Regions from separate parts of the Streptomyces sp. SudanB25_2051 genome, predicted to be linked through region 4. Evidence: riboswitches for the same ligand, from Rfam matches in the RefSeq annotation. Region 4 holds a riboswitch; each other region holds the start of a gene.
The links. Region 4 has a riboswitch for cyclic di-AMP ahead of ACSUPT_RS28360 (C40 family peptidase). Riboswitches for the same ligand answer to the same signal wherever they lie in the genome.

Region 1 (5,620 bases), 6.0 Mb from region 4:
GTGCGCCGCATCGACCGGGTGATCAGCGGGGCGCGGGTGGCCGCCGTCGCGGACGTGGACGGCGAGCGGGCCAAGGCGGTCGCGGACGCGGTCGAGGGCTGTACGGCGTACACGGACCCGGCCGCCGCGATCGGCGCGCCCGGCGTGGACGCCGTGCTGGTCGCCTCTCCGGGCGCGGCGCACGAGGCGGCGCTGATCGAGGCGCTGGGGCGGGGCCTGCCGGTGCTGTGCGAGAAGCCGCTCACCCCGGACGCCGCGTCCGCGCTGCGCGTGATGCGGGCGGAGGAGCGCCTGGGGAGGCGGCTGGTGCAGGTGGGGTTCATGCGCCGGTACGACACGGAGTACACGCGGCTGAAGGCGCTGCTGGACGGCGGCGGTCTCGGGCGGCCGCTGATGCTGCACCAGCGGCACCGCAACGCCGCGTCGCCGCCCTGGTTCACCGGGGAGATGCTGCTGGCGGACTCGGTGGTCCACGAGATGGACGCCACGCGATGGCTGCTGGGCCAGGAGATCACCGCGGTGACGGTGATGCGGCCGAGGCCGTCGGGGAACGCCCCGGAAGGCGTGGACGACCCGCAGTTCGTGGTGTTCGAGACGGACGGCGGGGCGCTCGCGGATGTGGAGATCTACGTCAACTGCCGCTTCGGGTACCAGGTGCAGGCCGAGGCGGTGTGCGAGAACGGCACCGCGCGGATCGGCGAGGCGCACGGGATGCTGGTCAACACGGGCGGCCGGTGGGGCGGCCCGATCGCGCCCGGCTTCGAGGAGCGGTTCGAGGACGCGTACGACCGGCAGGTGCGGGCCTGGGTGGACGCGGCGCTGCGCGGTGAGGTGACCGGGCCCGGCTGCTGGGACGGGTACGCGGCGGCGGCCGTCTGCGAGGCGGGCCTGCGCTCGCGCGCGGAGGGGCGGCGCGTGGAGGTGGAGCTGGTGGAGCGCCCGGCGCTCTACGGCTGAGGGGCGCGGCACCGCTGCGGGCGCCCGGCGGAGCCGGTGCCACGGCAGGGGCGCGCCGGCCGGCGGGGCCGTGCCGGTCCCCGGTGGTACGGCCCCGCTCCCCCGGCGGGGCCGTATCGCCGGGGAGGCCGCGGCGCCCGCGGGGCACCCGGCGGGCCGGTCGGTCGGCGCGTCGGGTGCCCCGCGGGCGGTCGGGGTCAGTACGGGCCGTTGACGTTGTCGATGGAGCCGTACCGGTCGGCGGCGTAGTTGCACGCGGCCGTGATGTTGGCGACCGGGTCGTACGGGTCGAACGGCGTACCGGGCACGTGGTAGGCGCGGAACGTGGGGTCGATCACCTGGAGGAGGCCCTTGGAGGGCGTACCGGCGGCGGCGTTCGAGTCCCAGTTGTTGATCGCGAGCGGATTTCCGGAGGACTCGCGCATGATGTTGCGGTGAATTCCCTCGTAAGTGCCGGGAATTCCGCGCTGGGCCATGATGTCCAGCGATTCCTTGATCCAGCCGTCGAGGTTGTCGGCATAGGACTTCACGGCGGTCTGGACGACGGCGGTGCGGGCGGCGGAACGGTCGGCGCGGACGGCCGTGGAACGCTCGGCGGCGGCCTTCGCCGCGGCCGGGGCCTTGGCGCCGACGGTGAGCTTCAGACCCGGACGGATGAGTGACGGGTTGTCACCGATGGCGTTCTTGTTGTCCGCGTAGAGCTTCTTCCAGCCGCCGCTCAGGGAGTGCTCGGCGGCGATGCCGGAAAGGGTGTCGCCGGCGACCACGGTGTGCGTGACGGTCTTGGCGGCCTTGACGGCGGCGGGCGCCGCGGCGGGCGCCTGGGCGGCGACGGAGATCGCGGCGGGGGCCGCGCTCGGGGCGGCGGAGGCGGTGGCCGCGCCGGTCAGGGGCAGGGCGAGGGCGGCTCCGCCGGTGCTCGCGACGACGAGTCCACGGCTGAGGCGGCTGCTCTTGGGGCGACGGTGCTTACCCTGTGCGGGCATGGGGCGTTTCCTCTCCGACGCCTGCGAGGTGAGCTGTCGGGTTCGGGCTGGAGATGCCCGGCCGCGGTCGCCCGCGACTTCACCCCAAGCCGTTCCGGATGACCGGAACGGCGGCTTACCTGGTTCCCCCGCTCCTGCCGAGCGTGAATGTGTGAGTGCTGGAGCCCGGAAGGCGGCAGGATTCGGCGTTCCCTCCGGAATGACGGTGACCGTAAACGACATCCGCGGGGCGGAACAAGGCCGGGAATTTCCCGCGAAGATCCATTTCCGGGGCCGGTGGCGGCGAAATTCCGTACCACCGCGCGGCGTACGCGCGATTTCCCCTCCGGACCGCCGTGACCGACATCACGGATTACGGGCGGCGGTGGCGTTGCCCTCACCACACCGCAAAATTGCGCCAATTGACCACCAGTCGGCAAATCTCACAAACACCCCAAATCAGACATAGGTCCGGAGTCGCCTCCGTTCGGGTGGACCCGGCGCCCGGACGGGCGCGCGACCCGCCGGCAGCGGTTGCGGTTCCCGCCCCGGCCGCGAGGGTGAGGATGTCGCAAACTGACCAAACAGGGGCGAAATCGTGCATAAAACACCACTGAGGATGTCACCGCGCCGGACCCTCCTCGCCGCAGCCGCGCTGCTGGGGCTGACCGCCACCGCCGCCGCGGTCCCGGCGTCCGTCGCACAGGCGGAACCCGCCGTCTCGGCGCCCGGCGCCGTCATCGCCGACTGGGCCCGGCTCACGGGCGAGGTCGTCGACCCGGAAGGCAAGTCGAACTCGTCGGAGACGTCCGTCTGGCACGCCGTCGTCTCGGCGGGCATGTACAACGCGGTCGTCGGCATCGAGGGCCGCTACGAGCCGTACCGCTGGAGCGAGCGGGGGCCCGGTTCGGCGTCCTCCGTGGCCGCCGCCGCGACCGCCGCCCACGACGTGCTGCTCCACTACTTCCCCCAGGCCGAGCCGAAGCTGGAGAGCGCCTACGCCGCCTCGCTCGCCGAGGTGCCGGACGGGCCCGCCGAGAAGGCCGGCGTGGAGTTCGGCCGCCGCGCGGCGGCCCACATGGTCGCGCTGCGCAAGGACGACGGCTTCGGCGCCCAGGTCCCCTTCACCACCTCGCCGGCCCTCGGGGTGTGGCGGCCCACGCCGCCCGCGCAGCAGCCGTTCACCAGTTCGTGGCTGGGGCGTCTGCGCCCGATGCTCATCGAGCGGCCCGACCACTTCCGGCCCGCGGCGCCTCCCGCGCTGACGTCCGCCCGCTATGCCGCCGACCTGATCGAGGTGAAGGCGGTGGGCGCGAAGACGAGCACCGTGCGCACCGCGGAGCAGACGGAGACGGCGCGCTTCTTCACCACCGTGGACCTGCAGGGCGCCCTGGCCGACCGTGCCGAGCGGCACGGCCTCGACCTGGTCGACACGGCCCGCCTCTTCGCCGCCGTCAACACCGTCCAGGTGGACGCCGCCATCGCCGCGTGGGACGCCAAGCTGCACTACGGCTCCTGGCGCCCCGTCACCGCGATCCGCGAGGCGGAGAACGACGGCAACCCGCTGACGGAGGCCGACCCCGCGTGGGAGCCCTTCCTCGTCACCCCCTCGCACCCCGACTACCTCAGCGGGCACACCACGACCGCGGGCGCCCTGGTGCGGACGCTGACGACCCTGTCGGACCGCCCCGACCTGGACCTGCGCGTCACGTCGGTCATGATGAAGAAGACCCGCCACTACCACGTTCCCGACCACTACACGAGTGACGTCGAGGGCGCCCGCATGTGGGGCGGCATCCACACCCGTACGGCGAACGAGGTCGGCACCGCGACGGGCCAGCGCATCGCCGCCTGGGCCCTCGCCCGCCACTTCCGCCCGCTGACCGCCTGAGCGGCGCCGCGCCGCGAGGACGGCCCCGCCCGGGGACGGCCGTGACGGCCGCGCCCGGAACGGCCCGGTGAGCCCGGAACGGCCCAGTGAGACGACGGGGCGGTCCGCCTGATCCGGCGGACCGCCCCGCTCACCGCGCCCCGGCGTCAGAGGACGGCGTCGAAGCCGTCCCAGTACGAGGCGACCCGCACACGCGCCCGGAAAGGCGCCGACGCGTCGCCGGTGCCCGTGTACTGCCAGACGACACCGGCCGTGTCACGCGCCAGCAGCTCCGGGTTGCCGTCCGCGGTGACATCGCCGTACGCGATCAGCGTGTCGTAGATGTTCCAGCCCGTGCCGATCTGCGCACGCGCGTGGAGGGGGGCCGCCGCGTCGCCGGTGCCGCGGTACAGCCACAGGCCGCCGGCGGCGTCACGGGCGATCAGATCGGCCTTCCGGTCGCCGGTGATGTCGAGACCGCCGGTCAGCGAGGTGTAGACGCCCCAGCCGGTGCCGGCCTGGCGCCGCGCCTCGAAGGGCCGCGCCGGGTCGCCCGTGCCCAGGTACAGCCACAGCACGCCCGAACCGTCCACGGCGATCAGGTCGTGGCGGCCGTCTCCGGTCAGGTCTCCGGCGCCCCGGATCGAGCGGTACACACCCCAGCCGGAGCCGACCCGCGCCGGCGCCTCGAACGCGGTCCGCCCGCCGCCCGCGAGCCGGTGGTACCAGAGCACCCCGGACGCGTCCCTGGTCACCACGTCACCGCCGCGGCCCCGCACGTCGATCGGCGCGAGCTTGGTGAGGCGGTCGTACGCCCCCCAGTCCACGCCCAGGCTCTCGCCCCACTCGCGGTCCAGCGGGGAGCCCTCGCCCCGGTAGTAGCTGTACGCCCGTACGGCGCCCTGCCGGTCGCGGGCGAGGACCTCCCAGTCCATCGGCACCGCGCTCACCCCGGCCACGTCGAACCGCCCGGCGGCCGTCGCGCCGCCCGTGCCGGACGCCGGGGTGAAGCGGGCGTCCACGGCGACGTGCCAGGACGGCACCGACGCGGACGCGGCCACCCGGTACGCCAGCGTGTGCGTGCCGGCGGGGAGTTCGCAGCGCACCCGCTCGGTGAGCAGCAGGCTTCCCGGGTACGCGCACGGCTGCGGCGCGCCGTCGGGGGCGCCGACCGTCAGGCCGATGCTCCACTCGTCCTGCGAGCCCCAGGGCCGCTGGTCGTCGGCGGTGGCGAAACCGAGGGTCAGCACCCCGCCCTCCGCCGTGTCGACGGTCACCGTGTGCGTGGTCTGGCCGCCCGCCGCGACCCCGGGCGTGGTGAGGACGACCGACCCGGCGGTCCCCTCCGCGGCGTGCGCCGCCGCACCGCCCGCACCGGCCAGTCCGGCGGCGAGCAGCGTCCCCGCCGCCCCCGCCACACCCAGCCTGCGCCACCCCTGGCTGAAGATCCTCCGCATGCCGCGTCCCCTCCCGGACCGTCCGAACCGTGACGCGCCCGATCCCCGTCGAACGCGTGAGCCCATCAAATCATCTGACAAGCCGTCGGACCGAGTGTCCGTTCTGCCATGGGGGCGCGGCGGCTGGGGGCGTACCCGCTGTGCCGGGCGGTGGCGGGGCTGTGCGCCCGGCCGGGGCGCGCGCCGCCCCGGGACGAGGACGGCACGGCGGACGCCCGCCCCGGCCCGCGTCGGCCGGCCCTCCCGCACGGCGGGCCCGATGCCCCCGGCGTCAGGCCGCGGGCGCGAGGTCGGCCAGGCCGAACAGGAGGGCGTAGCCGCGCGGCAGGCCCGCGAGGATGCGCCGGGTGAGGTCGTCGCCGACGTACGCG
Region 2 (5,620 bases), 530 kb from region 4:
GAGTGCAGGCGCATCTGCAGCAGCTCGATGATGTCCTGGCTGTCCCGGACGTCCATTCCGGGGATGGTGTACGCGATGTCTGCGGGCTCTGGCGGCACGGCGGCGCTCCTTGCGCGTGCGGGGTCGGAGGGAGCAGACAACCACCGCTCGCGGCGATCCGACCGCACCCGCGCGCCCGTCCCGGCCCTTCTCACCGGTTCGGAGCAGGAGCGGCCGCGGGACGGGGGCGCCCCGGGACGCGGGTCCGTACGTCCTGGTCAGCGGCGCGCACGGGACCGGGGCGGCCTCGTCACGGGCCCGGCGGCGGCGCGCCGGGCGGCCTCGTCACCGGGGACGCGTACGGGGCCGTGTGCCGGTGGAGGGGTACGGCCCCCGGTCCTCACCGCTCGTGGGCCAGCCCCGCGTCGGGTGGGCGGTCTCCTCGGAGGACGGGAGCGGCGGCTCGGCGGAGTCGCGCCACGGGTGGTCGAGGGGCGTCGACACCGCGCGCCACCACGGCTCGGCGGGCACGGCCACCGCGGGCTCGAAGGGCTCGCCGGGCCGCGGCAGGGCGACGGACTGCCCGGCCTCCTCCGCCGCGTCCTTCGACCACTCCCCCGGCTCGGCCCACGGGTGGGGCGCCAGGTTGAACGTGGCCCAGTGGATCGGCAGCATCACACCGGAGGGGCGCCCGCCCTGGAGGTCGAGGTGGGCGCGCATGCCCTCGGCCGGTGTCATGTGGATGTCGGGCCAGAACTCCGAGTACGCGCCGATCTGGATCATCGTCGCGTCGAACGGGCCGTGCTGGGCGCCGATGTCGCGGAAGCCGGGGAAGTAGCCCGTGTCGCCGCTGTGGTAGATCCGGTGCTCGGGGCCGGCGACGGCCCAGGACGCCCAGAGGGTGTGCTGCCGGTTGCGCAGGCCGCGGCCGCAGAAGTGGCGGGCCGGGGTGGCCGTGAGGCGGATGCCGCGCACCTCGGTGGACTCGTTCCAGTCCAGCTCGCGGATCCGGGCGGGGGCCACGCCCCAGTGCTCCAGGTGGGCGCCGACGCCCAGCGGGACGGCGAAGAGGGTGTCCGTGCCGGCGAGGGCCCGGACGGTGGGCAGGTCGAGGTGGTCGTAGTGGTCGTGGGAGATCACGACGACGTCGACCGGGCCGAGCGCGGCCAGGGGCAGCGGGACGGGGTGCAGCCGCTTGGGGCCGGCGAAGGCGAAGGGCGAGCAGCGGTCGCCCCACACGGGGTCGAACAGGACGCGCGCGCCGTCGATCTCGGCGAGCACGCTGGAGTGGCCGGTCCAGGTCAGGCGCAGCCCGGAGGCCGGGGGCCGGGCCAGGTCGGCGGCCGTGGCCGGGTGCAGCGGTATGGTCCGGGCGGGGGCGCGCCGGACGCGCTCCTCCTTGCGGAAGTACGTCTTCGTGAACTCCACCGCCGAGCCGGAGGGGCGGTGGCGGGTGGCGCCGGGGTTGCGGAACGCGCCGTCGGCGAAGTGCGGCGAGCGCCGGATGCGGGCCAGCCGCTCGCCGGCGGGGTCGGCGCCGAAGGCGGCGGGGCGCAGGGCGCGGAGGCGGGCGCGCAGCCGTACGAGGGGGTCGTCGCCGGTCACGGCACCTCCAGGGGCTCGGGTCCCCTCCATTATGAGCGGACGGTACGACAACGCCCGCGCTCCGCGCTCCGTTCCCGCCGGGCCCGGGTCCCCGTCCCGCGCCCTGCGCTCCGGGGACCCGCGCGGCCGCCGCCCCGCCGCTACAGGGGCAGCAGGTCGGGGCGCTTGGCGGAGATGCGGTCGCCGGAGCTCTCGCCCCGCAGCCGGCGGCCGATCCACGGCACGAGGTACTCGCGGGCCCATTGGATGTCGTCGCGCCGGACCTCCAGCGTGCCGCGCGGCGGGAGCGGCGGCCACGGCTGGTCGGGGTCGGCCGGGACCTCCAGGCCGAGGACCTGGGCGGCGCGCAGCGCGACCCGGGTGTGGCCCTCGGGCGACAGGTGGAGCCGGTCCTGGTCCCAGGCGCGGCGGTCCTGCACGGAGCGCAGCGACCACAGGTCGAGTACCGGGCAGCCGTACCGGTCGGCGATGGCGCGCACATGGCCGTTGTACGTGGCGACCTTGCCCCGCAGATGGCGCAGGACCGGCACGCCGCGGGTGTCGAAGCCGGTGGTCACCACGACGGTGCCGATGACGGACCTCAGGTCGGCGACCGCGCGTTCGAAGCGCTCGGCCACGTCGTCGGGGTCGCTGCCGGGTCGGATGATGTCGTTGCCGCCGGCGCAGAACGTCACCAGGTCCGGGGCGAGTTCCTTGGCGCGGGGCACCTGCTCGGCCACGATCTGGTCCAGGAGCCTGCCGCGTACGGCGAGGTTGGCGTACCGGAACTCGTGCTCCTCCGGAAGCCGGTCGGCCAGCAGGACGGCGAGCCGGTCGGCCCAGCCGACGAAGCGGCCGTCCGGGCCCGGGTCGCCGACGCCCTCGGTGAAGCTGTCGCCGATCGCCGTGTACGACCCGATCACGTCGTTCTCCCCCATCGTCGAATCGTCTGCCACGGCCGCACATCATTCACCCCGAGATGTGACCTACGCGACCGTAAGGAGGGGTTGACGGGGCGTGATCTCCGCCACCGCGCGACGGCCCGGCACCCTTTCGGGGGCCGGGCCGTGGCGTTTTGGTGCGTTATGCGTCAGATGCTGACGCCGTGGCCGCGGAGGTAGGCCAGCGGGTCGATGTCCGAGCCGTAGCCGGGGGCGGTGCGGATCTCGAAGTGCAGGTGCGGACCGGAGGAGTTGCCGGTGGAGCCGGACAGGCCGATCTGCTGGCCGCCGCCGACCGACTGGCCGGCGGAGACGGAGAGGGAGGAGAGGTGGGCGTACTGCGAGTAGTTGCCGTCGGCGTGCTTGATGACGACCTCGTTGCCGTACGCGCCGCTCCAGCCGGCGGAGACGACGGTGCCCGGGCCGACGGCCTTGATGCTGGTGCCGGAGGCGGCGGCGAAGTCGACACCGGTGTGGTAGCCGGACGACCACATGGAGCCGGAGGCCCGGTACGGCGTGGTGACACTGGCGGAGACCGGGGCGGTGAAGCCGGAGCCGCTCTGGGCGGGGGCCTGCTCGCGCACGGGGGCCGGGGTCTCGGCGGCCGGCTTCGCCTCGGCGGGGGCCTCGGTCTTGGCGGCGGAACGGGAGGCGCGCTCGCCTCGCGTGTCGTCGGCCTTCGCGGGGCTCTTGGCGGTGTTCTTGGCGCCGAGGGTGAGCTTCATGCCCGGGTGGATGAGGCCCGGGTCGCTGCCGATGACCTCGCGGTTGTCGGCGTACAGCTTCTTCCAGCCGCCCTTGACGTTCTTGTTGTGGGCGATCTTGGCCAGGTAGTCGCCGGCGACGACGGTGTAGACGCGCGGGGCGGCCTTGCCCGCCTCGGCGACGGTCGCGACGGCCGCCGTCTGCGCGGGGGCGGCGGCCGGGGCCGCGGCGGGGGCGGCGGCGTGCGCGCCGGTCGCACCGAGGAGCGGGAGGGCGATGGCGGCGCCACCCGTACCGGCGGCGACGAAACCGCGGGTGAGGGCATGGGACTTGGTACGGCGGTGCTTACCCTTGGCGGGCATGGCGAATTCCTCTCCGGCGCCTGCGAGGTGAGCTGTCGGGTTCGGACTGGAGCTGTCCGGCCGCGCGTCGAGCGCGACTTCACCCCGAGCCGTACGGGAATTCCCGCACGGCGGACTACCTGGTTCCCCCGCTCCTGCCACACGTTGGATGGGTGCGAATTTCCGGGGCGGCGGCAGGATTCGGCGATCCGCCCGGCTGGAACGGGACGGTAAACGAGTGAGGACGACGGGAACAAGCGGATGGTTGCGCGGGCGCATTCACTCCGCGGAATTCACCGGGGAATTGCGGTCACCCTCCGTGGATTACGGATCATGAATTCCCGTGCGGCGCAGGGCTTTTGCGCGGCGCCGTCGGCCACGGTCCGTCACCTTTATGACGCTGCTCACGCGGCGGCGGCCATCTCCCTTGTTTCCAGGGCGCGTTATGACGTAGCAGAGCAATACGGACAGAAGCGACAGAAGCATCTTTAAGTGATCAGCGGCCCAACTCCTCGTCAAGTGGGAGGTAATCGCATCGTGGGTCCTGATGGGGCGCGAGGCGCGGGCGGGCCGGGGCACGGCAGCGGGCCGCCGGAGGGGCGCCCCCGGGGGCCCTGCGCCGGGCGGTGCGGAGGGGCGCACGGGAGCCGGGAGAAGGAGCGGCGTCGCCGGGGTCGGAGAAGGGGCGGTGTCGCCGGGGTGGGAGAAGGGGTGACACGGACGCCGGGAGGAGGGATGGCGCGGGGGCCCAGGGAAGGGGTGACACGGGGGCCCAGGGAAGGGGCGGCGCGGGGGCCCCGAGAAGGGGCGGGGCGACGGAGTGGGGGCGGGCGTCGGGCCACGCCGACCGGGGAAGCGATGTCGTATCGTCGGACCGCCAACCTGTCGGCGGACGTCGCCGACACCGGACACGGAGGAGCCCCCGTGACGCAGCTGCCGCCCTTCCCGTCGACCGCCGAACCGGAGCTGACCGGCGTCCGCAATTTCCGCGACGTGGGCGGGCTGCCGACCGTGGACGGGCGCCGGGTGCGGCCGGGGGTGCTGTTCCGCAGCGGTCACCTGGCGCACGCGACGGAGGAGGACGCGGCGTTCCTCGCGTCCCTCGGGCTGCACACCGTCTTCGACTTCCGCAACGCCGCCGACCAGGCCCTGGAGGGCCCGGACGTGGAGCTCCCGGGCGTCCGGAACGTCAACATCCCGCTGACCGACCCGGCCGACGGCGCCGAGTTCTGGACGATGGTCCGCGACGGCGACCTGGACCAGCTGCGGGAGCTGCTCGGCGACGGCAAGGCGGCGGCCCGCATGCGCGCCGCGTACCGGTCGATCATCGCGGAGCGCACCGCCGAGCACAGCCGGGTCCTGCACGCGCTCGCCGCCGAGAGCGTGCCCGCACTGATGCACTGCGCGGCGGGCAAGGACCGCGCCGGCCTGTCCATAGCGGTGGTCCTGCTCGCGGTCGGCGTGGAGCGCGAGGCGATCGAGGCGGACTACCTGAAGTCGAACGACCCGCACCGCCGGTACAAGGTCCGCCGCGGCGACTCGTCGCCCGCCGGCATGTCCTCCGAGGTCATGGAGCTGCTCAGCCCCCTGTTCGACGCGCGCGCGGAGTACCTGGACACGGCGTACGCGACGATCGAGGAGCGCTGGGGGTCGACCGAGCGGTACCTCGCCGACGGGCTGGGGCTGACCGACGAGACCCGCGAACGGCTGCGCGCCCGTCTCCTCGACGGCTGAGACGGCGGCACGGCCTGAGCCTGCACGGCCTGAGCCGGGCGCGGACGGCCGAGACGCCCGGGGGCGGGCTGAGCCGGGCTACTGGTTCTGCCCGCCCAGCATGAACAGCAGGTACAGGAAGGCCGCGAAGAGATGGCCCGCGACCAGGTAGGCGAACAGCCGTATGACGAGGTTGCGGTTGATCCACCGCTCCTGGGTGCTCGGGATGGGCTTCGGGTTCTCCGGCTCGGGCATGGCGTACCTCTCGGTTCTGCTCAGTGGTGCGCGGCGGGGCCGTCGCCGAGGCACAGGTCGGCGGCGGGGCTCTGCATGAGGGTGTGGACGAAGAGCAGCTCG
Region 3 (5,620 bases), 1.4 Mb from region 4:
CACCTTGATCATCTTGGTGTTGGCGGGCAGCACCTCCGCGGCGAACCGCCGGATGCCCCGCTCGCGGGCGACGGCGGCGATGTGCTCCAGGAGGGCGGAGGCGACGCCGCGCCCCTGGTGGGCGTCCTGCACGAGGAAGGCGACCTCGGCCTCGTCGGCGGGGGCGGTGGCGGGGCGGCCCAGGGCGTCGATGCGGTCGTAGCGGACCGTCGCGATGAACTCGTCGCCGATCGTCGCGGCCAGACCGACCCGGTCCACGTAGTCGTGGTGGGTGAAATGACGCACGTCCTTGGCGGAGAGCCGGGGATACGGGGCGAAGAACCTGTAGTACTTCGACTCGTCCGAGACCTGCTCGTAGAAGCTGACCAGGCGCTCGGCGTCGTCCGTGGTGATCGGCCTGATCCGCGCGGTGCCGCCGTCGCGGAGCACCACATCGGCTTCCCAGTGGTCGGGGTACGCGTGCGCCGAGTGCGCCGACTGGTCGGACGGGTTCAGCATGGGGCAAGGGTACGGCGCCGTTCCGGCACCGCGCCGGACATGAGACACTGGTCTAGACAACCGCTAGCACTTGAAGGGCAACACCATGGCTGAGCGCCGCGTCAACGTCGGTTGGGCCGAGGGCCTGCACGCCCGCCCCGCCTCCATCTTCGTCCGTGCCGCCACGGCCTCCGGCGTCCCGGTGACGATCGCCAAGTCCGGTGGCAACCCGGTCAACGCCGCGTCGATGCTCGCGGTGCTCGGCCTGGGCGCGCAGGGCGGCGAGGAGATCGTTCTCGCCTCGGACGCCGAGGGCGCGGACGTGGCGCTGGACCGCCTGGCGAAGCTGGTCGCCGAGGGTCTCGAGGAGCTCCCCGAGACCGTCTGACGGCCGCCGCCGGCACCGAGGAGCCGCACCGCCCGGACCACGGGGGTGCGGCTCTTTGCTTACGCGCCCGCGTTCGCGGGCTTCGGGCTTCGGGCTTCGGGCTTTCGCTGCACCGGGCTTTGCGGACACCAGGCTTTGCGGACACGGGGATTTTCGGACGCGCCTTACCGTCGGCGGGCTATTCCCGCCGGCGCCCCATTCCAGGCGGAGGCCCTTTCCGACTGGCACGCCTTCAGGGAGATACCGGTCGGCGCATTATCCGGGCAGCCCGCCTTCCGGGGAGCCGCCTTCCCGAACGCCGGCCTTACCCGGCTTTACGGGCAGCGGGAAAAGGCACCGACTATTCCGCTGCCCCTTGTATACGGCCCGCGTGTTAATTCCGCGCTCCCGCGCTGTGTACGGGATGTTGCGTACCCCTCACACGCTCCGCGCGGCGCAGCCGGTGCGCGCCGCGCCACCGTTCCACGTGGTGGGCCGTGAGCGTCCTGGCGCGCTCGGCGTCGCCCCGCGCCACGGCGTCGACGATGGCGCCGTGCTCGGCCCACACGTCCGCCGGGCGGGCCGGCTCCTCGACCGCGTACATCCAGGCGATCTTGTGGCGGAGCTGGCCGAGCAGCGCGGTCAGGCCGGGGCTCCCCGACGCCTGGGCGAGCGTCTCGTGGAACCAGTCGCCCAGTGAGCGCAGGTCCTCGCTCCGGCCGCGGCGGGCCCGCTCCTGGCCGAGGCGGACCAGGCCGCGCAGCACCTTCAGATGGGCCTCGGTGCGCCGCTGCGCCGCGCGGGCGGCGCCCAGCGGCTCCAGCAGCACGCGCATCTCCAGCAGGTCGGCGGCGTCCTGCTCGGTCGGCTCGGCGACGCACGCGCCGACATGGCGGCGGGAGACGACGAAGCCCTCGGACTCCAGGGTGCGCAGCGCCTCGCGGACCGGGACGCGCGAGACCCCGTAGCGGCGGGCGAGCTGCTCCTCGGTGAGGCGGCTGCCGCGCGCCAGCACCCCGGAGACGATATCCGCCCGGATCGCCGTGCACACCGAGTGCGCCGGAACGCGCATGACCGACCTCCGAATCGCTCCGCCCGCCGATTTCCACGCGGTTTTTCCGCGCGACACCCATCAGTTCGACGTTGTTCGGTGACTCTATGGCAACGCGGCAGATTTTGAGATACCGGGCGGGAATTCATGGTCGATTCTTGGCCGACGCGGGGAGCCGGAGAACACGCGGACGCGCGAAGGCCCCGGCTCTGGAAGCCGGGGCCTTCGCGGAAGCGGGGTGGGTCAGACGTTGACGCCGCGCGCCCGGAGGTAGGAGACCGGGTCGATGTCGGAGCCGTACTCGGCGGTGGTGCGGGCCTCGAAGTGGAGGTGGGGGCCCGTGGAGTTGCCGGTCGAGCCGGAGACGCCGATCTGCTCGCCGGGCATGACGGTCTGGCCGACCGAGACGCTGACGGAGGCGAGGTGGCCGTACTGCGTGTACGTGCCGTCGTGCATGCGGATCACGACGTTGTTGCCGTACGCGCCGCCCCAGCCGGCCTCGACGACCGTGCCGCGGCCGACGGAGACGACGGTGGAGCCGTACGGGGCGTGGAAGTCGACGCCCGAGTGGCTGCCGGAGGACCACAGCGCGCCGCCCGACTGGTAGCCGGTGGAGACGTACGAGCCGGCCACGGGCAGCTGGAAGGAGTTGAGGCGCTTGCGCTCGGCCTCGCGGGAGGCGCGCTCCTCGGCCGCGCGGGCGGCCTCCAGGCGGGCCTCGGCCTGGCGCTCGGCGGCCATCTCGGCCATGGCCTGGCGCTCGGCGACCTCGGCGGCCAGCTCCTGGGCGGCGGCCTGGTCCTCGACCTGGTCGGCCAGTTCGTAGCCGGCGATGGCCTGGTTGACGCCGGTGTCCTCCAGCGACGCGGCGCGCTCGGCGTCGGCGGCGAACGCCGGGGAGGTGAGGGTTCCGATGACTCCGGAGGTGGCCAGGGCGGCGGCGCCGGCGACGTGGGCGCTCCTGCGGCTCATACGGCTCGGGGCACGGTGCTTCCCGGTGGAACGGGTGAACGCCATGAAGTGGACGTGTCCTTTCCTTCCCTCTCGCCTACCGGGTTAGCTGACGGGTTCGGAGCAGGAAGGTCTCCTACGGACCCCTCCGCGTGGTGCGAAGGCGCCCGATTCACCCCAGGGGACGTGGTGGGTCCCCGGCTCCCCAGGCTCGCGCCTGACGGGGATTCGGCGATCGCTGCCCGATGCCGCGGGTGCGGCGAGTACAGCGGGCGGACAGCGACCAAGACGCTATGCCGCTGATCTTTCAATCACCAAACGGACACGGTTTTTTGTAGCGCACGCCACAGAACAGATCCCCCGCCTCTCCAGCAAATCGGACATAAGTCCGTGAGAAAGGGGAACCCCGCCCTCCGCGTGCGGAGGGCGGGGTTCCCCTTCGTACACCGTGTCAATCAGCCCGTGACGACGGTCACTTCGCCCAGGCCCAGCGCCTCGACGGGCGCCTTGATCTGGCCGGCGTCGCCGACGAGGACGGTGACCAGGCGGTCCGGCGGGAAGGCGTTGACGACGGCCGCCGTCGCCTCCACCGTGCCCGTCGCGTCCAGGCGCCGGTACAGCTGCGCCTGGAAGTCGTCCGGCAGGTGCTGCTCGACCTGGTCGGCGAGCGTGTCCGCGACGGACGCCGCCGTCTCGTACTTGAGGGGCGCCACGCCCACCAGGTTGTGCACGGCGGCGTCGCGCTCGGCGTCGGTGAGGCCCTCGGCCGCGAGGGTGCGCAGCACCTTCCACAGGTCGTCCAGCGCGGGACCGGTGTTGGGCGTGTCGACGGAGCCGCTGATGGCGAGCAGCGACGCGCCCGTGCCGTCCGGCATGGAGCGCAGGACCTGGCCGAAGGCGCGCACGCCGTACGTGTAGCCCTTCTCCTCGCGCAGGACGCGGTCCAGACGGGAGGTCAGCGTGCCGCCGAGGCAGTAGGTGCCGACGACCTGCGCGGGCCACACGCGCTCGTGCCGGTCCGGGCCGATGCGTCCGATGAGCAGCTGCGTCTGCACCGCGCCCGGCCGGTCCACGATGACCACGCGGCCCGTGTCGTCGGCGGTGATGGGCGACGCGGTGCCGGGGCGGGGGGCGTCGCCGGTCCACGCGCCGAGCGTGTCGCGGAGCAGTCCGTCCAGGTCGACACCGGTCAGGTCGCCGACCACGACGGCGGTCGCGGAGGCGGGGCGGACGTGGGCCTCGTAGAAGGCCCGTACGGCCGCGGCGTCGATCCGGGCGACGGTGTCCTCGGTGCCCTGGCGGGGGCGGGACATCCGGGAGGCCGCCGGGAACAGCTCCGCGTAGAGCTGCTTGGCGGCGCGCCGCGCCGGGTTGGCCGTCTCGTGCGGGATCTCGTCGAGGCGGTTGCGGACGAGGCGCTCGATCTCGTCGTCGGCGAACGCCGGTGCGCGCAGGGCGTCGGCGAGCAGGCCGAGGGCCTTGGGCAGCCGCGAGGCGGGCACTTCGAGGGAGACCCGCACGCCGGGGTGGTCCGCGTGCGCGTCCAGCGTGGCGCCGCACCGCTCCAGCTCGGCGGCGAACTCCTCGGCGGTGTGCTTGTCGGTGCCCTCGGACAGGGCGCGCGCCATGATGGTGGCGACGCCGTCGAGGCCGTCCGGCTCGGCGTCGAGCGGGGCGTCGAGGACGATCTCCACGGCGACGACCTGCTGCCCCGGGCGGTGGCAGCGCAGCACCGTCAGGCCGTTGTCGAGGCGGCCGCGCTCGGGGGCGGGGAAGGCCCAGACGCGGGGCGTGCCGGGCTTCGGCTGCGGGTGGAACTCCATGCTGGTCAGAGACACGGCAGCGTCGCTCACTGGTCCGTCCCCTCTTCCTCGTCGCTGTCGGTCTGGTCGCCGTCGTCGGCCTTGGTCGGTTCGTACACGAGGACCGCGCGGTTGTCGGGGCGCAGCTGCCGGGCGGCGATCTCGCGGACCTCGTCGGCGGTGACCTCCAGGACGCGCTCGACGGCGGTGAGGGCGAGCTGCGGGTCGCCGAACAGGACGGCGAAGCGGCACAGTTCGTCGGCGCGGCCGGCGACGGTGCCGAGGCGGTCCAGCCACTCGCGCTCCAGCTGGGCCTGGGCGCGCTCCATCTCCTCGGCCGTGGGGCCCTCGGCGGCGAACCGGGCCAGCTCCTCGTCGACGGCGGACTCGATGTCCGGCACCTCGACGCCGGCGGAGGTCTTCACGTCCAGCCAGCCCATGGAGGGCGCGCCGGCCAGCCGCAGCAGGCCGAAGCCGGCGGCGACGGCGGTGCGGTCGCGCCGCACCAGGCGGTTGTGCAGGCGGGACGACTCGCCGCCGCCGAGGATGGTGAGCGCGATGTCGGCGGCGTCGCACGCGCGCGTGCCGTCGGCGGGCAGGCGGTAGGCGGCCATCAGCGCGCGGGCGGGGACGTCCTCCACGACGACCTCGCGCAGCTGCTCGCCGATGACCTCCGGCAGCGTCCCGTCGCGGGGGGCGGGCTTGCCGTCGTGGGAGGGGATGGAGCCGAAGTACTTCTCGATCCAGGCGAGCGTCTGCTCGGGGTCGATGTCGCCGACGACGGACAGGACGGCGTTGTTCGGCGCGTAGTACGTGCGGAAGAACTCGCGGGCGTCCTCCAGCGTGGCCGCGTCGAGGTCCGCCATGGAGCCGATCGGCGTGTGGTGGTAGGGGTGGCCGTCGGGGAAGACCATGGCGGTCAGCTTCTCGAACGCCGTGCCGTAGGGCACGTTGTCGTAGCGCTGGCGGCGC
Region 4 (5,620 bases):
TGAAGGTGTAGCTGCCGGGGGTGGCGGCCTTCAGCGCCCGGAACACGTCGTTGTCGATCTGCACGAACTGGCCGAGCTGGGCGAAGTTCTGGCAGACGAGCGTGAAGTGGTGGCGGTCGTCCAGGTTCCGGATGGTGCGGATGCGCGACAGCCCCTCGCGGTTCCCCAGCTTGCAGCCGAGCGCGTAGCAGGAGTCGGTGGGGTACGCGACGAGGGCGCCGGAGCGGATCATCTCGGCCACGCTGCCGATCACGCGGCGCTGCGGGTCGTCGGGGTGCACATCGAAGTACTTCGCCATCCGACGAGCCTAACGCGGTGCCGCGCGCGGCGCCGCCCGGCGCCGGTGGGGCCGATGCGGGCGGCGTCACCGCGCGGGCGCACCGGTGCGGTTCTCGCCGGGAGCCGGGGCGGCGGTCGCGGGACCGTGTCCTGGGGGCGGGTGGCGCCGTTGATCCGGGTATGACCAAGACTCACCGTATGCTCGCCGCCCTCGCGTTCGCCGCCGGGGCGTCCGCTCTCGCCGCGCCCGCCGCGAACGCGTCCGTCGTGCCGATCGGCCCCGGCGGCCCCTCGCTCCTCAGCCAGGTGGACGACCTCGCCACGAGCGGGGTCGACGAGGACCACCGCCACCAGGTGCCGAAGGTGACCGAGCAGTTCGGCGGGCTCAGCGGCGTGCAGCAGCTGGGGCAGCTGCGGCAGGTCGTCGCCCCGGTGGCGCCCGTGCTCGGACTGGTGCCGGGACTGTAGGACCCGCCCACCCCTCGGAGGCGGCCCTCGAAGCGTGCCCCCGGACATGATGGTCCGGGGGCACACTCATGGGCGGGACTTCATGTGCCGGAGCCCTCGCGGGCCGGTCCGGGGCCGGGTCCTGGGCCTGGCGGCCGGTCAGGTTCGAGACAAGGGCGCTGGCCTGTCCGGCCGTCAGGCCCTGGGTGGCGGTCCGGGATACCGGCACGGCGCCACCCGGGGCACCGAGCATGCCCCGCGGGGTCTCAGCGGACCCGGCCGAACAGGACCTTGCTGGTCCAGAGCCGCTCCAGCTTGACCACGGAGCCGGCCTTCGGGGAGTGCCAGATGCGGTTGCTGCCGGCGTAGATGCCGACGTGGTACACCCGGCCGCCGGAGTGGAAGAACACCAGGTCGCCCTTGCGGAGGCTGGACGCCGAGATGTGGCGTGTCTTGTTGTACTGCTGCTGCGCGGTGCGCGGCAGGTTCTTGCCGGCCTTCTTGTAGGCATACAGCGTCAGGCCGGAGCAGTCGAACCGGGTCGGCCCGGCGGCCCCGTACTTGTAGGGGGAGCCCTTCTTCGACGCGGCCACGTTGAGGGCCTTCGTCGCGTACGACGGACCTGCCGTCTGCGCCTGCGCCTCGGGGGTGGCCCCCGGTGCCAGCAGGGTGCCGGCGAGGGCGGCGACGGTCAGCGCCGAGACGGCGCCGGTCCGGGACAGCTTGGACGGAACGTGATTCTGCGCGGTCATGCGCAACCCTTCGTCATCCGCCTGCGAAGGATGACCTGTCGGGTTCGGGCTGCGAAGTTGCCCGGCCGCTGACGCGGCTTCACCCCAAGGAACGGCCCTGGCGGGCACGTCCCGTACTGCTGGGTCCTCCACTCCTGCCGATCCACTTCGTGTCGACCAGATCCGGACGGCGGCAGGACTCGGCGTCCGCCCGGACCGCCTCGCCACGGCGGCGAGGGCTTGTCGTCGTCAAGGATCTTGACCCATTTCGGGAGGGATCTTCGAACGGAATCGGCATTTTGTGAGACTCCTCACCGTTGGCCGGATCGGCGTGTCGCGGATGGCCGAAGGGTTGCGGAGGGGTGTCCGCGGGGTGTGTGGCGGACGTCTCGGAGCGCTCGTGATCGCGGCGCGTTACCCTGTCCGGGTGACTCTTCTCGTGATGCGCCGACACGTCGACTACGTGCGCGTCACGACCATGAGCTGTCTGCGCCAGGACTGACTTCTCCCCTTCTCCACCTCTCCACCGGTCCTGCAGCGACGCACCCTCCCGGCACACTCCCGCCGGAGCCTTCCGTACGCCGCGTTCCCGTCATCCTCGGGCAGCAGGGCCTCGTCACACGCGAAACGGAAGCCACACCATGCCTGCCACGACCGCCACCGCCGCCCCCTCCGCCGCCCCGGTCCTGCCCGTCATCGACCTGTCCGCCGCCGACGACCCGCGCACCCGCGAGGCGTTCCACCGGGACTTGCTCGCCGCGGCCCGCGACGTGGGGTTCCTGCATCTGACCGGGCATGGTGTCAGCGAGCGGGAGATCGCCCGGATCATGGAGCTGACCAGGGCGTTCTTCGCACTGCCCGAGGCCGACCGGCTGGCGCTCAGCAATCTGAACTCGCCGCACTTCCGGGGCTACACGCGCGTCGGGCACGAGCTGACCGGCGGCCGTTCCGACTGGCGCGACCAGCTGGACGTGGGCGCCGAACGCCCCGCTCCCGCGGTGGGCCCGGACGACCCGGCGTACCTGTGGCTGGAGGGGCCCAACCAGTGGCCCGCGGCGCTGCCGGAACTGCGCACGGCCGTCCTCGACTGGCAGGACCGGCTCGCGGCCGTGGCGCACCGGCTGCTGCGGGAGCTGCTGACCGCGCTGGGCGCGCCCGCCGACTTCTTCGACGACGCGTTCGCCGAGCGGCCGCACCTGCACACCAAGCTCGTCCGCTACCCCGGTTCGGCGCCGGAGGGGGACGGCCAGGGGGTGGGCGCGCACAAGGACTACGGCTTTCTGACGCTGCTGCTCCAGGACGAGGTGGGCGGTCTGCAGGTGCGGTCCGGCGACGGATATCTGGACGTGCCGCCCCGGCCCGGCGCGTTCGTCGTCAATCTGGGCGAGCTGCTGGAGATCGCGACCGACGGGTACCTGTCGGCGACCGACCACCGGGTGGTGAGCCCTCCCGGGGCGGTGGAGCGGTTCTCCGTGCCGTTCTTCTACAACCCCCGGCTGGACGCGGTGATCGAGACGGTGCCCGGCCCGTATCTGAAGGACGCCCCCGGGGTCGCCCAGGACCGGGAGAACCCGCTGCACGCCGAGTACGGGCGCAACGAGTTGAAGGGCTGGGTGCGGGCCCACCCCGAGGTGGCCCGGCGCCACCACCCCGAGCTCGTCGCCGGCTGACCGTCCACGCGTGCGGGGCCCGGGCGGCGCGCCGCGGGCCCCTGCCCGGCCCGTGGCGCGCGCCGGTGCGCGGCGGTCCCCGCGGGTGCACGATGGGGGTGCGGAGGTGTCCGCCTCGGCCGCGAGCGCTCGACCCGGGGGAAGAGGAGCGCCGCCATGACCGCACACAAGGCCGGCCGGGACACCACGGTCCTGAGCGACTCGCTGCCCGTGCCGGGGATCGGTTTCCTCGCCGTCAACGCGTTCGTCGTGCACGCCCGGGAGCCGGTGGTGGTGGACACCGGTCTCGGGCTGCCCGACCGGGACTTCGTGTCCGCGGTCGCTGAGGCCGTCGACCCAGCGGACGTCCGCTGGATCTGGCTCACGCACCCCGACCGGGACCACACCGGCGGGCTGTTCGCGCTGCTGGCCGCCGCCCCGGAGGCGCGGATCGTCACCACGTACATCGGCGCCGGGATCATGTCGACGGAGCGGCCGCTGCCGATGGACCGGGTGTACCTGCTCAATCCGGGGCAGTCGCTGGACGTGGGCGACCGCACCCTGCGTGCGTTCCGGCCGCCGCTGTACGACAACCCGGCCACGGTCGGCTTCTACGACGACCGGTCCCGCACCTGCTTCAGCTCCGACTGCTTCGGCTCGCCCCTGCCGTCCGCCGAGCTGGCGGAGGGCGAGGACGTACGGGCGGTGGGCGCGGAGGAGCTCCGGGCCGGGCAGCTGCTGTGGGCGACGATCGACAGCCCGTGGGTGCACCTGGTGGAGGACCGCCGGTTCGGGCAGGCGCTGAAGCCGCTGCAGGAGATGGACCCGGAGCTGGTGCTGTCCGTGCACCTGCCGCCGGCGCCGGGGCTGATCGGGCGGATGCTGGACACGCTGAGCCTGGCGCCGGGCTCCGATCCGTTCGTCGGGCCCGACCAGGCGGCGCTGGAGCGGATGCTCGCCGGGTTCGAGCCGGGTGCCGAGGCCGGGCCGGGGCCCGTGCCGGAGAAGCCCCAGACCACCGCGCCGCCCGTCGTCGCCTGAGCCACCGGACGCCCACTCAGGCCGCTCGGCCGCTCAGGCCACCCCGCCCGCTCAGGCCGCTCGGCCCGCTCAGGCCGCTCCGAGCGTGCCCCCGGTACGACTCCGCCCGGCGCGGCTCAGCCGGCGGCTGCGAGCGCGGCCAGCAGCTCGGCCTCCCGGCCGGCGCTGAGGCCCGCGCGGCGCGGCCGGTCCAGGCCCTGTTCCCGCTCCCAGCTCAGGGTGTCCGCGAGGAGTGCGGCCACGCTCCTGTGGCGCAGGCCGGCCGCGCGGGCCGCCGAGCCGTCGCGCGCGGACCAGCCCTCGTAGCCCGGTTCGGCCAGCCACATCGGCAGCGACTCGTGGCCCATGTACTGCTCCACGCCCCGGGCCAGCAGCCACGCCGGATCGGCCGGGACGAGCGGTCCGGTGTGGCCGCCGGCGGCCCGGGACAGGGCCAGCCACTCGTGGAACGGCACGACCGGGCCGACCGCGTCGTACGTACCGGTCGTGCCGGCCTCGGCGCAGTCGAGCAGCCACGCGGCGAGGTCCCGTACGTCGATCGCCTGGGTCGGCAGGTCGGGGGCGTCCGGGACGAGCATCGGCCCATGCGGGTCGCGGGCCGCGCGGGCCGCCCAGTAGCCGGAGCGGCCGCTCTCGTCGCCGGGCCCGCCGATGAGTCCGGCGCGCGCGATCAGGAGCCGGTCGCCCACGGCGGCGGCCGACGCCTGCTCGCAGGCGGCCTTCGCCTCCCCGTACCCCGACCGGTCCGCCTCGCCGCCCTCGGCCGGGGGAAGGAGCGGCGCGGACTCGTCGGCGCCGATCGCGGCGTGGGAGGCGTAGGCGCTGATGGAGGAGACGTACGTCCAGTGCCGGGCCGTGCCGACGAGCGCGGCGAGCGCTCCCCGGACGAAACCGGGCTGCCACGACACCTCGACGACCGCGTCCCAGGCGCGGCCGGTGAGCGGCGCGTACGCGTCGGGGTCCCGGCGGTCGGCGGGGACGAGCTCCGCGCCGTCGGCGACCGGCCCGCTCTCTCCGCGGGCCAGGCAGGTCACGTCGTGGCCGCGGCCGAGCGCCTGCCGGGACACCTCCCGGCTGAGCCAGGCCGTCCCACCCAATACAAGGATCTTCATACCGTCACCCAAGCAGTCCGCGGCGCGGTGCCGGACGCGGTTCGCCCACAGCGCATCGAGGGGCGGTGGTGACCGGTGCGGGCCGCCGGTCGTTACCGGGTAGGTACGAATGCGACGAAAGGGACAATCATGGTGCGGAGTGGCGGGGCCTGGGCGTACATCGGCTCGTTCACCTCGGGCGGCGGGCAGGGCATCACCGTCGCCTCCGTCGACCTCGGGAGCGGGGCGCTCACCCCCGTGTCGGCCGTCGGCGGGCTCGTCAACCCGTCGTGGCTCACGCTCGACCGGGCGGCGGGCGTGCTGTACGCGGTGGGCGAGGCGGAGGCCGGCGAGGTCGCGGCCTTCCGGGCGCGGGGCGGGG

Region 1: linked by a shared signal. The riboswitch ahead of ACSUPT_RS01825 (transglycosylase SLT domain-containing protein) and the one ahead of ACSUPT_RS28360 (C40 family peptidase) in region 4 are both predicted to bind cyclic di-AMP.
Region 2: linked by a shared signal. The riboswitch ahead of ACSUPT_RS26120 (M23 family metallopeptidase) and the one ahead of ACSUPT_RS28360 (C40 family peptidase) in region 4 are both predicted to bind cyclic di-AMP.
Region 3: linked by a shared signal. The riboswitch ahead of ACSUPT_RS22725 (M23 family metallopeptidase) and the one ahead of ACSUPT_RS28360 (C40 family peptidase) in region 4 are both predicted to bind cyclic di-AMP.

What each region holds. Positions count from the first base shown of each region.
Region 1 is NZ_OZ186787.1:411,141-416,760, forward strand. It holds gene ACSUPT_RS01820 (Gfo/Idh/MocA family protein) at 1-957, shown strand, start outside; gene ACSUPT_RS01825 (transglycosylase SLT domain-containing protein) at 1,155-1,943, opposite strand; cyclic di-AMP (ydaO/yuaA leader) riboswitch at 1,947-2,107, opposite strand; gene ACSUPT_RS01830 (vanadium-dependent haloperoxidase) at 2,542-3,813, shown strand; gene ACSUPT_RS01835 (FG-GAP repeat domain-containing protein) at 3,960-5,249, opposite strand; gene ACSUPT_RS01840 (DUF2267 domain-containing protein) at 5,521-5,620, opposite strand, start outside.
Region 2 is NZ_OZ186787.1:5,931,251-5,936,870, reverse strand. It holds gene ACSUPT_RS26135 (Dps family protein) at 1-56, opposite strand, end outside; gene ACSUPT_RS26130 (MBL fold metallo-hydrolase) at 325-1,584, opposite strand; gene ACSUPT_RS26125 (SGNH/GDSL hydrolase family protein) at 1,725-2,501, opposite strand; gene ACSUPT_RS26120 (M23 family metallopeptidase) at 2,654-3,571, opposite strand; cyclic di-AMP (ydaO/yuaA leader) riboswitch at 3,574-3,736, opposite strand; gene ACSUPT_RS26115 (tyrosine-protein phosphatase) at 4,475-5,284, shown strand; gene ACSUPT_RS26110 (DUF6126 family protein) at 5,363-5,542, opposite strand; gene ACSUPT_RS26105 (XRE family transcriptional regulator) at 5,539-5,620, opposite strand, start outside.
Region 3 is NZ_OZ186787.1:5,064,085-5,069,704, reverse strand. It holds gene ACSUPT_RS22740 (bifunctional acetate--CoA ligase family protein/GNAT family N-acetyltransferase) at 1-498, opposite strand, end outside; gene ACSUPT_RS22735 (HPr family phosphocarrier protein) at 584-865, shown strand; gene ACSUPT_RS22730 (GntR family transcriptional regulator) at 1,239-1,916, opposite strand; gene ACSUPT_RS22725 (M23 family metallopeptidase) at 2,139-2,912, opposite strand; cyclic di-AMP (ydaO/yuaA leader) riboswitch at 2,926-3,090, opposite strand; gene ACSUPT_RS22720 (M16 family metallopeptidase) at 3,302-4,669, opposite strand; gene ACSUPT_RS22715 (M16 family metallopeptidase) at 4,696-5,620, opposite strand, start outside.
Region 4 is NZ_OZ186787.1:6,458,168-6,463,787, reverse strand. It holds gene ACSUPT_RS28370 (L-threonylcarbamoyladenylate synthase) at 1-298, opposite strand, end outside; gene ACSUPT_RS28365 (hypothetical protein) at 460-747, shown strand; gene ACSUPT_RS28360 (C40 family peptidase) at 993-1,478, opposite strand; cyclic di-AMP (ydaO/yuaA leader) riboswitch at 1,482-1,656, opposite strand; gene ACSUPT_RS28355 (isopenicillin N synthase family dioxygenase) at 2,099-3,127, shown strand; gene ACSUPT_RS28350 (MBL fold metallo-hydrolase) at 3,284-4,147, shown strand; gene ACSUPT_RS28345 (oxidoreductase) at 4,264-5,259, opposite strand; gene ACSUPT_RS28340 (lactonase family protein) at 5,389-5,620, shown strand, end outside.